DNA from 2 places in the Vibrio sp. R12-SG2-ISO1 genome. Region 2 is predicted to be linked to the other one. Evidence: predicted binding sites of a transcription regulator. Region 2 holds the regulator's gene; the other holds the start of a gene.

Region 1 (7,584 bases), on a different contig from region 2:
TGTAGGATAGGTGGGAGGCTTTGAAGCAGGTACGCCAGTATCTGTGGAGCCGACCTTGAAATACCACCCTTGTATGTTTGATGTTCTAACTTAGCCCCGTTATCCGGGGTGAGGACAGTGCCTGGTGGGTAGTTTGACTGGGGCGGTCTCCTCCCAAAGAGTAACGGAGGAGCACGAAGGTGGGCTAATCACGGTTGGACATCGTGAGGTTAGTGCAATGGCATAAGCCCGCTTGACTGCGAGAATGACAATTCGAGCAGGTGCGAAAGCAGGTCATAGTGATCCGGTGGTTCTGAATGGAAGGGCCATCGCTCAACGGATAAAAGGTACTCCGGGGATAACAGGCTGATACCGCCCAAGAGTTCATATCGACGGCGGTGTTTGGCACCTCGATGTCGGCTCATCACATCCTGGGGCTGAAGTCGGTCCCAAGGGTATGGCTGTTCGCCATTTAAAGTGGTACGCGAGCTGGGTTTAGAACGTCGTGAGACAGTTCGGTCCCTATCTGCCGTGGGCGTTGGAAGATTGAAGGGGGCTGCTCCTAGTACGAGAGGACCGGAGTGGACGAACCTCTGGTGTTCGGGTTGTGATGCCAATCGCATTGCCCGGTAGCTAAGTTCGGAATCGATAACCGCTGAAAGCATCTAAGCGGGAAGCGAGCCCTGAGATGAGTCTTCCCTGATACTTTAAGTATCCTTAAGGGTTGTTCGAGACTAGAACGTTGATAGGCAGGGTGTGTAAGCGCTGTGAGGCGTTGAGCTAACCTGTACTAATTGCCCGTGAGGCTTAACCATACAACACCCAAAGGGTTTTGATGGACTCAATGAAAGAACATTGAATGTGTAAGAACTGAAAACAGCTTTCCGAATTAAAGAATTTGCTTGGCGACCATAGCGATTTGGACCCACCTGATTCCATGCCGAACTCAGAAGTGAAACGAATTAGCGCCGATGGTAGTGTGGGGCTTCCCCATGTGAGAGTAGGACATCGCCAGGCTTTGAACATTATCTGTTTAAAGCACGATTGAGATAAGACTTTAAATAGACCACTGCGGAGTGGTAGTTCAGTTGGTTAGAATACCGGCCTGTCACGCCGGGGGTCGCGGGTTCGAGTCCCGTCCACTCCGCCACTTATTAGAAAGCCCAGTCGAAAGACTGGGCTTTTTTACGTTTAACGCTCCTGAAAGTGCTGGGTTCGTCTGCTCGACGGTTTTATACAGACAAGAAAAAGCCAGCACGTTGGCTGGCTTCGAAGAGTTCGAAGAGAGGGCTGGCGAGATTAAAGAATAATGTCTCGTACTTCAGGATCTTTGCGTTCTAGGTAGTGTGTCGATTTAATGCGACGAATGGTGCGGCAGCGTCCACGGATCAGTAAGGTTTCTGTGGTGGCGATGTTACCTTGGCGCGTAATGCCCTCAAGCAGGTCACCTTTGGTGATGCCAGTGGCAGAAAAGACAACGTTATCGCTGCGAGCCATCTCTTCCATAGTCAGCACAACATTGGCTGTCACGCCCATTTCTTCGCAACGTTTTAGCTCAGCAGCGCCATAGATGCGGTTTTCTTCGCTATCACCTTTAACTTCATGCCTTGGTAGCAAACGGCCATGCATATCACCATCGAGTGCACGGATCACAGCGGCAGACACTACACCTTCTGGTGCGCCGCCAATGCAGTACATCATGTCGACTTCACTGTCAGGCAGGCAGGTAAGAATGGAGGCGGCCACGTCACCATCAGGCACGGCAAAAACGCGTACCCCCATTGCTTGCATCTCAGCAATCACCTTATCGTGACGCGGTTTTGCTAAGGTGATCACCACAAGTCGATCGAGCGGCTTGTTGAGCGCTTCAGCGACGTTAATAAGGTTTTCTTTGAGTGGTTTATTGAGGTCAATACAGCCTTTTGCACCTGGCCCCACAACCAGTTTTTCCATGTACATATCTGGGGCTTTTAAGAAGCTGCCTTTTTCACCCGCGGCCAGAACAGCCAGTGCATTGGACTGGCCCATGGCTGTCATGCGGGTCCCTTCAATTGGGTCAACCGCGATATCGACACAATCACCACCTGTCCCTACTTTTTCACCGATATACAGCATAGGCGCATCATCGATCTCGCCTTCACCAATGACAATCTCACCTTCGATTTCTGTCTTATTAAGCAGGGTACGCATCACTTCGACAGCGGCACCGTCGGCGGCGTTCTTATCGCCACGGCCAAGCCATTTATAACCCGCTAGGGCTGCGCCTTCGGTAACTCTTGAGAATGCCATTGCTAAATCGCGTTTCATGATGACTCCAACTGGTAGGAAAAACTGAACAAAATTAAATCGCCGCGATTTTAGCACATCACTAGGGAAACGTTTGCCTTTTTGGTTCAACTGGCTTGAACTGGATCAAACCAGGGGCAGGAAAACGGACGGAACTATTCATTCGTCTGGTCTTGTAAACTCTGAGTCAAATTGCGTTGTTTTTTTAATCGAATGACGCAGATTTGCAAATATAGGGCGTGTTTAAAGCGGCGTGGCTGAGTAGAATGGAAGGTAAATGGGTTTGTCATGTCGTATGACCCAACCATCCAGAGAATGATTAAAAAGGTAGGCAACGATGTCTTTTGAAGTACTAGAAAAACTAGAAGCAAAAATCCAAACCGCGGTTGATACTATCACTCTGCTTCAAATGGAAGTGGAAGAGCTTAAAGAAGAAAAGCAGAAGCTAGCAAACGAAGCGAACGAACTGCGTACAAGCCGTGAAGAGTTGGTCGCGCAAAATCAGCAGATGCAACAAGAACACACAGCATGGCAAGAGCGCATCCGCAGCTTGCTAGGTAAGATGGAAGACGTTGAGTAATCACCGTTTCTGTAGACTAAAAAGGGTTGGCACTACGCCAACCCTTTTGCTTTGATGTCTGTCAGATTAGACCTGAGGGCGCACGCCCAAAGTGTGGCAAAGTGCGTAGGTCATTTCGGCGCGGTTAAGAGTGTAGAAGTGGAAATCTTTCACGCCTTCACGACTTAGGATACGCACCATGTCGATGGCTTGACTCGCACCTACCAGTTGGCGAGTGGTTGGGTCGTCATCCAGCCCTTCAAATTGTTTCGCCATCCAGCCAGGGACTTTGACGTTATTCTGCGCGGCAAAACGTGAAGCTTGTTTAAAGTTGGAAACAGGAAGGATGCCCGGAACAATTTCGACATCAATGCCAGCCGCAACACTGCGATCACGAAAGCGTAGGTAGCTCTCTACATCAAAAAAGAACTGAGTAATGGCGCGGTTTGCGCCTGCATCGACTTTACGCTTGAGGTTCAGCAGATCCGACTGCGCACTTTTTGCTTCAGGGTGTACCTCGGGAAAGGCTGCAACAGAGATATCAAAGTCGTGACGTGATTTAAGCAGTTCCACGAGATCGGAGGCGTACATATCCGGTTTGCCACCACCAGGAGGAATATCACCGCGCAGTGCGACGATGCTTTCAATACCATTGTTCCAGTAATCGTCAGCAATCTGAATGAGCTCGTCACGGCTGGCATCGATACAAGTGAGATGAGGTGCCGCAATTAGGCCGGTCTCGGCTTTGATCTCTTTAATGATGGAGTGAGTGCGATCGCGCTCGCCGGAGTTGGCGCCGTAGGTAACAGAGACAAACTTAGGCTTAAGGGTTTTGAGACGATGAACCGAGTTCCACAGCGTCTCTTCCATTTTTTCGCTGCTCGGAGGAAAGAACTCGAATGACACATTGATGTTGTTCGATAGCTCGGCAATATTTTGGTTTAAAGCGTCAATATGACTCGCGTGTGTGTATCCCATCTTACTCTCTCCGTGTGGCGACCCTATCCGTAGGTAACTGTAGCCCCAACATTCAATTTGATTAAATCGACGTTTAGACGTCTATATGTCCACAGAATGTATTGAATACGTTTTAATGTCAACACTCCCACCATGAATTTTTTTCAAGTTCATAATGAGAGAATTTGAAGTGCGCGCAGAACGACGCCCGAATAAGAAAACAGGTTGCCGAAGCAACCTGTGAAACTAGAGAAAACTGGACAACAAGTTAAGGTCTGATTGAATCGCGCCTGAGGTCACTTCCCGACCCGCCCCCGGTCCGCGAATGACCAGTGGGTTGTCCTTATACCATTTGCTCTCAATCGCAAAGATGTTGTCGCATGGTAACAGGTTGGCCAAGGCGTGCTCTTTGCTGAGTGCTTCGACACCTACTCGAGCTTTACCGTTCTTTTCCAGTCTGGCGACGTAGCGCAGCACTTTGTCTTCACGTTGCGCTTTCTCGAGCCTTTCTGCTAGCTGTTCGCTGAGCTGTTGGCTGTTATCGAGAAAGTCATCCAGTGAGAGATCGGCCAGTTCATCGGGCACTAAGCTCTCGACTTTGACCGATTCAGGTTCAATCTCGAGACCGGCTTCTCTGGCTAAGATGACCAGCTTGCGCATTACGTCAGAGCCATCGAGATCCTGCCTAGGGTCTGGCTCGGTTAAGCCTTGCTGCCACGCTAAATCGACTAACTCGGCAAACGGTACGCTGCCATCATATTGTTGGAACAACCAAGAGAGGGTGCCAGAGAAAATCCCTGAGACCGCATAGATGACATCGCCACTTTCACGCAAATCGCGCACAGTGTGGTTGATCGGCAAGCCTGCTCCAACGGTGGCATTGTAGAGCCAATGGCGGTTTATTTTGGCAAACGCATCTTGGACTTGGTGGTAGTAAGCACTTGAGGCAGAGCCGGCAACCTTATTGGCAGAGATAAGATGCATGCCTTGCTCGGCTATATCGAGGTAACGCTCAGCTAACTCTTTACTCGCCGTCACGTCGAGTACGACCACATCGTCATAGCCCTGAATCGCACCGAGGCGCTGGATCCACTCGCCTTGCTGATAAGGGATAGACTCTTCATCGAAATGCTCACTGACCGCGCTAGGATCGATGCCTTGGTCATTAAACCAATAGGTTTGGCTGTCGATCACCGCCACGAGCTCAAAACTCATTCCACGACGCTTTTCTAGCTCTGCTTTTTGTTCTGCAAACAGGGTTAACCAACTGGAGCCAATGTTGCCTTTGCCGCATAGGGCGATGCCGACTCGTTTTTGTGCTTGGAAAAGTTGGTTGTGAATCGCCTTAACGAGTGGTTCGGTTTCGGTGCGGCGTAAGACAGCCACCAAACTGAGACCGGAACGAGACTCAGAGATGAACTCGACAGGCGATGACTTGAGCTTCTGGTAAAAGCCGTAACAGTGGTTGGCGTTGTTGGTGACACCAGCGCCCACCGCAGCAACAAGGGCGTAGCCCTCTTTGAGTTTAATTTCTGCTGCGATGGCGGAATCTTGTAAGAAGCCTAAAGCGCCCCCTGCAATTTCCGAGGTATAAGCAAGGCGTAATGAGTGCTTATCCGCTTGGACTTCATAAGTTAAAGGTTCAAGTTGGGCGCGTTTCAAACTGCTCAGCACTTCTTTTTCCATGCGATTGAAATCATGGCCAGAGGCGAAGTTTAACTGAATCAACAACACGTCATTGAGTGAGGAGATGATCTTGGCACCACGCCCAGAGGCGAGGACGCGCTCAATGCGGCTAGAGCCAGATTCAGGGTCGTAACTGCAGCGCAAGTGTAAGTCCATCGTACTTTGAGCGACAGGCTGCAAGGTACGGCTATGCAGCACGGGGGCGGCAAGGCGTGCCAGTTCACTTGCTTCATCCAGTCGCAATAGGGGCAGAAGACAAGCATCACTGACAAGGCGAGGGTCTGCGCTGTATACGCCAGCAACGTCACTCCAAATCGTGACGCGACTGACCTCTGCGAGCGCGCCAATCACGGTGGCAGAGTAATCGGATCCGTTTCGGCCAAGCAGCACGGTTTGGCCTGCTTGGTTTTGCGCCATAAAGCCGGTAAACACCAGACGACGCTGTGAGTGTTGCGCCAAAATTTCCTTCAGTAGTGGGTAGGACTGACCACGATCCACTTCAGGTTGCGTGCCGGTTTCTGCCCGTAAGAAAGTGCGAGAGTCTTGCGCGATGGCTGGTAAACTCGCTTGATTCAATAGCGCGGCGAGCAGTCTTGAGGACCACATTTCACCGTGGCCAAGTACCGCAGCTCGCTCCACCTCGCTTAACGGGGCGCTTAATTCACCGAGGGTGGTGAACTCGTCTTTGAGCGTCGCCAGCATGTGCGCTTGTTCGTCGTCACTGTCAATCAAGGCTTCGATAAGCCCTGTTTGGAATTGTCGTACCGACTGCAACGCTTCATGGGCAAGACGGCCATCTTTATAGAGCGCTTCGGTAAATTCAATCAAATGATTGGTGGTTTTACCGGCCGCTGAGACAACGATCAGATCATCGCTGCCTGAGTATTCTTTGAGTATGGTGACTACCCGGCGGTAGCACTCCGGATCCGCTAAGCTGCTACCACCAAATTTATGCAGTTGACGCGATGTCGTCATTACGCGGACTCCTTCACACAGTTAAAGGCTTGTTTGAGATCGTCAATCAGGTCATCGGCATCTTCAAGACCGACAGACAGACGCAGCAGTTGCTGAGAGACACCCGCCTCGGCCAGCGCCGCTTCACCCATCGCACGGTGGGTCATTGACGCTGGGTGACAAATGAGGCTTTCTACGCCGCCTAGCGATTCTGCAAGCGAGAAGAGTTTCAACTCACCGACAAACTGTTTCAGTTCTTCAAAGCTGCCAGCGAACTCGAAGCTGAGCATAGAACCAAAGCCGGATTGTTGTTTCTTGGCGATGTCATGGCCAGGGTGATCCGGCAAGCTTGGGTGATAGATGCGGCCGACCAGTGACTCTGTTTTCAGAAAGTCGAGAATGTTTGCCGAGCTTTGTTCGTGCACCTTCATTCGTGCGCCCAACGTGCGGATGCCACGCAGCGTCATGTAGCTATCAAACGGCGTGCCGGTGGCCCCAATGCAGTTGCCCCACCAAGCCAGTTCTTCAGCGTGCGCTTTGGTTTTGGTGATCACCACGCCGCCAATCACATCGGAGTGACCGTTGATGTATTTGGTGGTTGAGTGAATAACGAAATCGGCACCCAGTTCGAGTGGCTTCTGGAAAATCGGGGTTAAGAAGGTATTGTCAACCGCGACCAGCGCGCCAACTTGTTTCGCTTGCTGGCAGACTTTCTCGATATCCACCACACGTACCAAAGGATTTGATGGCGTTTCCAACAGGATAAGCTTGGGTTTCTGGTTGATGGCGGCGGTCAAGGCTGCGTCATCGGATTGGTCGACAAACAACACGTTGAAGTCGCCCTTTTGCGCGCGGGTATTGAAGAGTCGATAGGTGCCACCGTAGCAATCGTGTGGCGCGATGATCAAATCGTCTGGACCGACAAACGCAGAGACCCAAAGGTTGAGCGCTGAGGTGCCACAATTGGTCACTACAGCGCCTTCTCCACCTTCTAACTCATACAGCGCCGTTTCAAGCAGGCCACGGTTCGGGTTACCAGAACGCGTGTAATCGTATTTCGGCACTTCACCAAACGCCGGAAAGCCATAATTGGTCGAGAGATAAATAGGGGGAACGACAGCGTGATGTTGGGTGTCTGACTCGATACCAGTACGTACCGCGAT
Region 2 (7,584 bases):
TCCATCACGCGCTGGTTTAAATCAATCTGATCGAAAATTTCACCGACTGAGTATTTCAGCACGCCGTAAACGTTTTTCTTCCAATGACCCGCCGTTCCGCCTTTTTGTGCCGCTTCAATGGCTTTCGCCATTTCGTCCGCCACCATAGACAGTTGGATAGAGAGTTTCAGTTTGGAAAATTCGCGATGACGAACATAGTAGTCCGTAATGCCGATGGCCAACGGCGAGAGACGATAGATACTCGCACCGTCGGTAATTTCGCTGGTAAAGCGGCTGATAAGGCGCTGTTTGACCATGTCATTGATGGCGTTGTTGGCGCGAAACGCCGACGCTTCGCCCGAATCGGCAAACAATCGAGTGACAATGGCGAACGCATCATGCAACTCCCCTTCACCTAACTCTTCATCAAACCTTTCATTACTCAACACGGCAATGGCGATCAAAAAGGCCAAGCGTTCGTTGGTCAGGTTCAATGAAAAATCATGCTGCTTGACCCAACCCACCAACTCATCAATCGGTTGCTCAGCGGCATTCAGAGTCATTTCACTCATGGTTTATCCTGTTTTAATTCTTTCTTGCCCAAACGTGGATATAGCGTCCGAGCGACACATACGGTTCTTGGCGGCAAAGTTGCCTCTCTAGGGCCAAGACATCCTCACTGGTGTAGTCGCCCATATACTGGCGATCGCCAATGTAGTCACTGAAACAACGAATGCCGGATTTCCCTTCAATGTGAAACCCCGACTCCTCTATCCAACGGTAGACATCTTCAGGCTTAAGCCCTTTTTGGGGCTGAAGCTTAAATCTCTTTCGGTGCGGCATTCCCTCTAACACATGCGGAAGGTTGCCACACACGACATTTTTGTACACGAGGCCATGATGGTTGTAGAACATGACCGACGCGATACCGCCCGGTTTGACCTGCTCTAACAGCGTTTGCAGCGCTGGCTTTGGCTCAGCCAACCACTCCATGACGGCATGAAACATCACCAAATCCGCCGGTTGCTGCTGGTGTTGAGCGATGGATTGAACGGGCGAATGAATCAAGCGATACTGCTCAAGCAAGCCATTTTTTGCAATATCCTGCTCAGCTAATTGCAGCATTTCAGAAGATAGATCACATAACGTAATGCGATGGCCTAGTTTCGCCAGCTTTTGCGACATTTGTGCCAACCCACCCCCGGCATCGAGCACGTCGAGTGGTGAATCACTGGCGGGTAACGAGGCGAGGATGGTTTGAAGGTCTTCCCAAACAATGACTTGTCGAATCTCGCCTTTGTCAGAGCCGTATATATTTTTTGCAAATTTGTGGGCAATATCGTCGAAATTGCGGTCTTCAGTCACAGCAGCTTGAGTTATGATGTTGAATCGTGCTGCTATTCTGTCACAAGAAAGGCAGGAATAAAGAGGCTTTCTCTTAAATTATAATCAACTGGTGTTTTTTCGGACTATTTAAGTATGTTTGAGCTGAAAAAAGTCGTCTCGGCTTTACTTATGCCTTTGCCAGCCCTGCTGATCATTGGCCTTGTGGGACTCATGCTCGTCATGTTCACACGAAAACAAAAAACAGGATGTTTCGTTGTTCTCTTCTCGTTTGTTGGCATTTTTCTCGTTGCCTTCCAGCCCGTTTCATCACGTCTTCTCATGCCTATCGAGCGCCAATACTCGGCCTTTTTTCCTGTCGATGAATCGATTGATTATGTGATGGTGCTTGGCAGCGGCCATGTTGTGGACGACGACATTCCGCCCACCTCAGAACTGAGTCGCGCCGGCCTAATGCGTTTGACCGAAGGGATTCGTGTGATGCGAATTTATCCGGGCTCTAAACTGATTCTCTCAGGCTATGCCGCCGGTTCTGAAGTGAGCAATGCGCGCATGATGGCTAAAGTAGCGCTGGCGCTTGGCGTTTCTAAATCTGACATCATTCTGCTCGAAACCGCCAAAGATACTTGGGAAGAAGCGCGCCAAGCGGCAGCGTTCGTTAAGAACAAGAAGTTGGTGGTGGTCACATCGGCCAGTCACATGAACCGTGCCCTGAATGAATTCCACTCCGCAGGATTGAAACCTTACGCCGCGCCGACCAACTACCTAGCGCAGAGAAACATCGATCAAGCGTGGGAGAAGTACGCGCCGAAGGGCAAATATCTCGAACAAACTGAGCGCTACTGGCATGAAACGCTGGGCACCATTTGGCAACACCTCCGCGACTGGGCGTCCGATTATGAAGAGCAAGCCTTAGAGGTGGAGGCTGCGCAGAGCGACGTTTAACCGGCCGCCAGCGTAGACGGATAACGTCTTCGACCTAAAACAAAAATCCAGGCTGCATGCCTGGATTTTTCGTTTCTTTTGCGTCAATTTTCGCTCGTTAATTGCCGAACTACGTTAATCTCCGGCGAACATGTAGCCTTCGCCATGCACGGTGACGAATATCTGCGGATTTTTTGGATCCACCTCCATCTTCGCTCTCATGCGTCGAATCAGGACATCGATAGTGCGATCATTGGGTGCGTCCACACGATGACTGATCATATTAAGAATGCGTTCCCGACTGAGCACTTGGTTAGGGTGAGAGGAGAGCGCCACCAAAAGCTCATACTCTGCTTTAGTCAGTTTGACCGGTTCATCCCCTCGGCTCAAAGCGCGGCGCTGAATATCGAACGTCCATTCAGCAAAGCGGACCACGCCGTCTTGCTGATCGCTGCCCGCGTTTTGCGCTCCCGCAGCCAGTGCGATGCGCCACAAGAGGTTCTTGACTCTGACGAGCAGTTCCCTAAGCTCAAATGGCTTGGTGACATAATCGTCCGCGCCCATTTCTAAACCAACAATCTTATCAATGCTGTCGGTACGCCCGGTCACCAAGATAATACCGATGTCCGATTGACTGCGTAGTTCACGCGTCAGCATCAAGCCATCTTCGCTGGGCAGATTGATATCCAGCATCACCAAATCGACCCGACTGCTACTGAGTACGTCGCGCATCTGCGCGCCATTCTCAGCTTGGCTCACCTGATACCCTTCGGTTTGAAAGTAGCCCGCCAATTTACGGCGAGTCACTTCATCATCTTCAACAACCAAAATGTGGTAGCTCATCGGCTCTACTCACTTATTCACACACTGATTCAATGGCTTTATTCTATTCATAATTAGTCACAACTCCATCTTTGTCCTCTTTGGGAGGTGAAAAGTTGGCGATTCATTGATGCAAAGCAAGCTTTGCTGCCCTGTTCACAAATTGCCATATTTGACCATTTCTTCTCATAATCAGGTTGACCGCTGTTCATTTTTATCCGTTAGACTTAACGGCATCTGATTCAGTTGAGAGCCCATCATGCCAGAGACACCTAACGCCCAGATTTCCGACCCTTTATCTCCCGCCGAAAAAGAGCAGCGCGCCTTTGATGAGCAACGCGCCGAGCTCTACTGGTGGTTTTCGAGCGTGTTTGCCAAAGAGCTCTCAGAGCAAGAGCTGGCCCAATATCATTCGGTGGACACACGTACCTTTCTGACGGGACTTGCACAAACCCCTGAGCTTAACGTAGCCGCAGACAGGCTCATCGATACATTGAACCGATTGCAAGACAGGCCAGATGCTCAGTTGGAACTATCAGCCGACTATTGCGACCTGTTTTTAAAATCCGACCGAGACAGCGCGTTGCCTTACGCCTCTGTCTACTTAGATGAATCCGGACTGCTCAATGGGGAGCCCGCCAAACAGATGGACACTCTGCTCCAACAACATGGCGTGGCCGTGCATTCAGGGCTCAATGAACCTTCTGATCATCTCGCGATAGAGTTGGATTTTTTAGGTAACCTGATTGTGCGCGGCGCTCATGCAGCAGAGCAGACGGCAGGCGACACGCATCTCGCCTACCAAGAGCAAGCCGATTTTATTGAGCAGCATCTACTCCCTTGGATTGAGAGGTTTGCCGAGCGCTGCCAGCGCCTCGACACATTCGGCTTCTATGCGGCGCTGTCGTCGCTATTGTGCGCGTTCATTCAATTGGATAAAGCCTACCTGCAAGGCGATAGCGATTAAGCCCATACAAAAGGTGTGGCGAGATCCCAAAGGCGGGTTTTTTATTTGCCCAAATCGACGTTGCGGACTACAATCCGGTTCGCAAACGATAAAACTAATAAATACAAACCGCTTTTTGAGGGCGGTTTTTGTGTTTCTGATACTTTCTGTCTACATACTCTAAACTTTGTATAGACTTTACTTTTATAGACTTAACTTTTCATAGAATAGTAGGCAGTCATCGACAGGACAAAACCATATGGCCACGATTAAAGACGTCGCTCGCTTAGCGGGTGTCTCGACCACCACTGTATCCCATGTGATCAACAAAACACGCTTTGTCGCTGAAGCCACGCAAGAAAAAGTGATGGAAGCGGTTCAAGAGTTGAACTATGCCCCAAGTGCCGTTGCACGCAGCCTGAAATGTAACTCGACACGCACAATAGGCATGCTGGTTACTCAATCGACCAACCTTTTCTTCTCGGAAGTGATCGACGGGGTTGAGAGCTACTGCTACCGTCAAGGCTACACCTTGATCTTGTGTAACACTGGCGGCATCTACGAGAAACAACGTGACTACATTCGCATGCTGGCGGAAAAGCGCGTCGATGGCATCTTAGTGATGTGTTCAGATTTGACCGAAGAGTTGAGCGAAATGCTTGACCGTCATAAAGACATCCCTAAGGTGGTGATGGATTGGGGCCCGGAAAGCTCACAAGCCGATAAAATCATCGACAACTCGGAAGAAGGCGGCTACCTCGCAACAAAATACCTGATTGATCACGGCCACAAGCGCATTGCTTGCTTGAGTGGGCATTTTGAAAAAGCGGCCTGCCAAGAGCGCATCCAAGGCTTTAAGCGCGCAATGAACGAGTCGGGTTTGAGCGTCAACGAAGATTGGATCTTAGAAGGTAACTTTGAGTGCGATACCGCCGTGCTTGCCGCGGACAAAATCGTCGCCATGGACGAAAAGCCAACCGCAGTATTCTGTTTCAACGATACGATGGCGCTCGGTTTGATGAGCCGTTTACAGCAAAAAGGCATTCGTATTCCAGAAGACATGTCGGTCATTGGTTATGACAACATTGAGCTAGCCGAGTACTTTTCACCACCGCTAACGACGGTTCACCAGCCGAAGCGCCGTGTGGGTAAAAACGCATTTGAGATTTTGCTCGAACGTATTAAAGACAAAGAGCATGAAAAACGTATTTTTGAAATGCACCCAGAAATCGTCGAGCGCGATACCGTGGCGACGGTGAAATAGACCAACGAACAAGTTCAGCACATCACATCGACTAGCCCAGCGAGAATACTTCTCATCCGCTGGGCTTTATTCTCTCGGTAACACCCCTCTATTTTATGAACTAAGATCACATTTAACCCATCAAAACGTGATGTTTAGCCCATAAATTATTTATGCTTATTATGTTCGACGAATGCCACGAACAGGGCAAACCATTTCGAAAGGATGGGACGCAAAGCTTCCGGCCTGTTGCAGCCACTCAACTATTTCAACGTTGATGACTGCTTGGTAGCGGGGTTGCCGATGGCAAATGTGCACTTCGTAATTCTTTATCAAAAGCAAAGAATACAATGAGTTAAACGTTGCGCGCGCATTATGCGCTCACACCGTGAGTAGGATTATTCTTTTATGAGCCAGAATGACACCCTACTGACACAAAACCTGCATATTTTTGCTAATCTCTCGGACCTGAATTTGGTGGCGTATTGTAATACACCGAGAATAACAGCATGGATAAACCAATTTTAAAAGACTCAATGCGATTGTTTGAACCATTGGGCAAGATCAAGTCTCGCTCAATGTTTGGTGGATTCGGAATCTTCGCTGATGACACCATGTTTGCCCTCGTGGTAAATGACAAACTTCACATACGCGCCGACGACTCGTTGGCCCAACAGTTTAATGCTCAGGGACTCGAGCCATACGTGTATAAAAAGCGTGGTTTCCCTGTGGTCACCAAATACTACGCCCTTGGCCATGACTGGGATCAGGATGTCGCTCAGACTATTGCGATGGCAAACACTGCACTAGAGGCGGCCAACAAAGACAAGCAGCGTCAAACCAACGCCAAACCAACGCGCCTGAAAGATCTGCCGAACTTGCGTCTAGCGACCGAGCGAATGCTCAAGAAAGCGGGTATCGACAGTGTCTCCCGTTTGGAGCAGACGGGCGCAGTGGAAGCGTATAAAGCGATTCGTTCCACACACTCTGCCGACGTCAGCATCGACCTGCTGTGGGCACTTGAGGGGGCAATTAAAGGCACGCACTGGTCTGTGGTCCCTCAAGCAAGACGCGACGAGCTCCTGAATCAGCTGCAAAGCTAGTCAGCGATAGCGCTCATTAATTCCAATACCCTTCTCAAGCCAGCCGAACACCGCTGGCTTGAGACGTTTTTAGCCGATGCTTTTTCAGCGTTTCCATTCCTTAGTCATAGAATTCAACGTGTTTTCCCCTTAGGGCGAAATTTTTTACTGGCTTTTTGGTTCATATCTAACAATGATCAATGATGATGTTTTCAAAGGGATCCATATGAACAAGAAACTGCTTTTAGGTATTGGTTTGCTCGCTCTGATTGTGTTTTTAGGCGCAAACTTTGGTCAATACCTGACACTTGATAACGCCAAAGCTCAGCAGCAAGCGCTGGCTGAAATCATTGACACCCACTTTGCCCTAGCCGCGCTGAGTTACTTCTTCGCCTATGTCGCTATCACCGCCTTCTCGATCCCTGGAGCAGCCGTCGTCACCTTGCTTGGCGCTGCGCTGTTTGGCTTTTGGACCAGTTTATTGCTCGTTTCTTTTGCCAGTACGATAGGTGCCACCTTGGCGTTTTTAAGCAGCCGCTTTTTACTCAAAGAGTGGGTACAAAGCAAGTTTGGCGATAAGCTCGCGACAATTAACCAAGGGGTCGAAAAAGATGGTGCGTTTTATCTCTTCTCACTGCGCCTTATACCGGTGTTCCCTTTCTTTTTGATCAACCTCTTGATGGGTCTTACGCCCATCACCATCGCGCGCTTCTATCTGGTTAGTCAACTGGGTATGTTGCCGGGCACGGCCGTCTACCTCAACGCCGGGACTCAGCTAGCGCAAATCGACAGTTTGTCAGGCATCGTCTCCCCAACAGTACTCGCCTCTTTTGCGTTGCTCGGGGTATTCCCAATCATTGCCAAATGGGTAATGGCCAAGCTCAAAGCGACACCGCAATCCAATGGGCAAGCGTCTTGAAAATTTTTATTGCCACGACACCACCACAAGCACACATCGTGTGTGAAATGCTGCGCAGCGAAGGAATAGCCTGTGAGGTGAGAGGTGAAGGTTTGTTCGGCTTGCAAGGAGAGATTCCGTTTGGCGAAGAGGCCAGCCCGTACGTTTGGTTAACTCGCCCAGAACAGAAGCAGGCGGCACTCGCGCTGATTGATGATTTCCAACAGGACACCCCCGAAAACATGGTTTGGGTTTGCCCGACTTGCCAAGAAGAAAATGACGACCATTTTCAGTTATGTTGGCAGTGCGAGCACACCAAACCAACTTGAGTGTGCTTGGAGTCAAC

The links. Region 2 encodes PurR, which represses purine synthesis genes. Its sites were predicted from a motif close to TNANGNAAACGTTTNCNTNA; they were not measured.
Region 1: a site for PurR is predicted at 2,348-2,367, ahead of glpX (class II fructose-bisphosphatase). Genes of this name have one in related genera too.

The regions. Positions count from the first base shown of each region.
Region 1 covers NZ_JCBDGO010000010.1:201,405-208,988, reverse strand. Annotated here, with positions in the region: partial or broken rRNA gene AC6R10_RS10115 (23S ribosomal RNA) at 1-794, shown strand, start outside; rRNA gene rrf (5S ribosomal RNA) at 881-996, shown strand; tRNA gene AC6R10_RS10105 (tRNA-Asp) at 1,053-1,129, shown strand; gene glpX (class II fructose-bisphosphatase) at 1,279-2,286, opposite strand; gene zapB (cell division protein ZapB) at 2,603-2,845, shown strand; gene metF (methylenetetrahydrofolate reductase) at 2,912-3,802, opposite strand; gene AC6R10_RS10085 (bifunctional aspartate kinase/homoserine dehydrogenase II) at 4,028-6,442, opposite strand; gene AC6R10_RS10080 (O-succinylhomoserine (thiol)-lyase) at 6,442-7,584, opposite strand, start outside.
Region 2 covers NZ_JCBDGO010000001.1:385,831-393,414, forward strand. Annotated here, with positions in the region: gene mukF (chromosome partition protein MukF) at 1-551, opposite strand, end outside; gene cmoM (tRNA uridine 5-oxyacetic acid(34) methyltransferase CmoM) at 565-1,362, opposite strand; gene elyC (envelope biogenesis factor ElyC) at 1,459-2,268, shown strand; gene torR (two-component system response regulator TorR) at 2,383-3,090, opposite strand; gene torD (molecular chaperone TorD) at 3,329-4,036, shown strand; gene purR (HTH-type transcriptional repressor PurR) at 4,275-5,279, shown strand; cyclic di-GMP riboswitch class I at 5,455-5,563, shown strand; gene AC6R10_RS01720 (TfoX/Sxy family DNA transformation protein) at 5,768-6,361, shown strand; gene AC6R10_RS01725 (TVP38/TMEM64 family protein) at 6,567-7,259, shown strand; gene AC6R10_RS01730 (putative signal transducing protein) at 7,256-7,567, shown strand.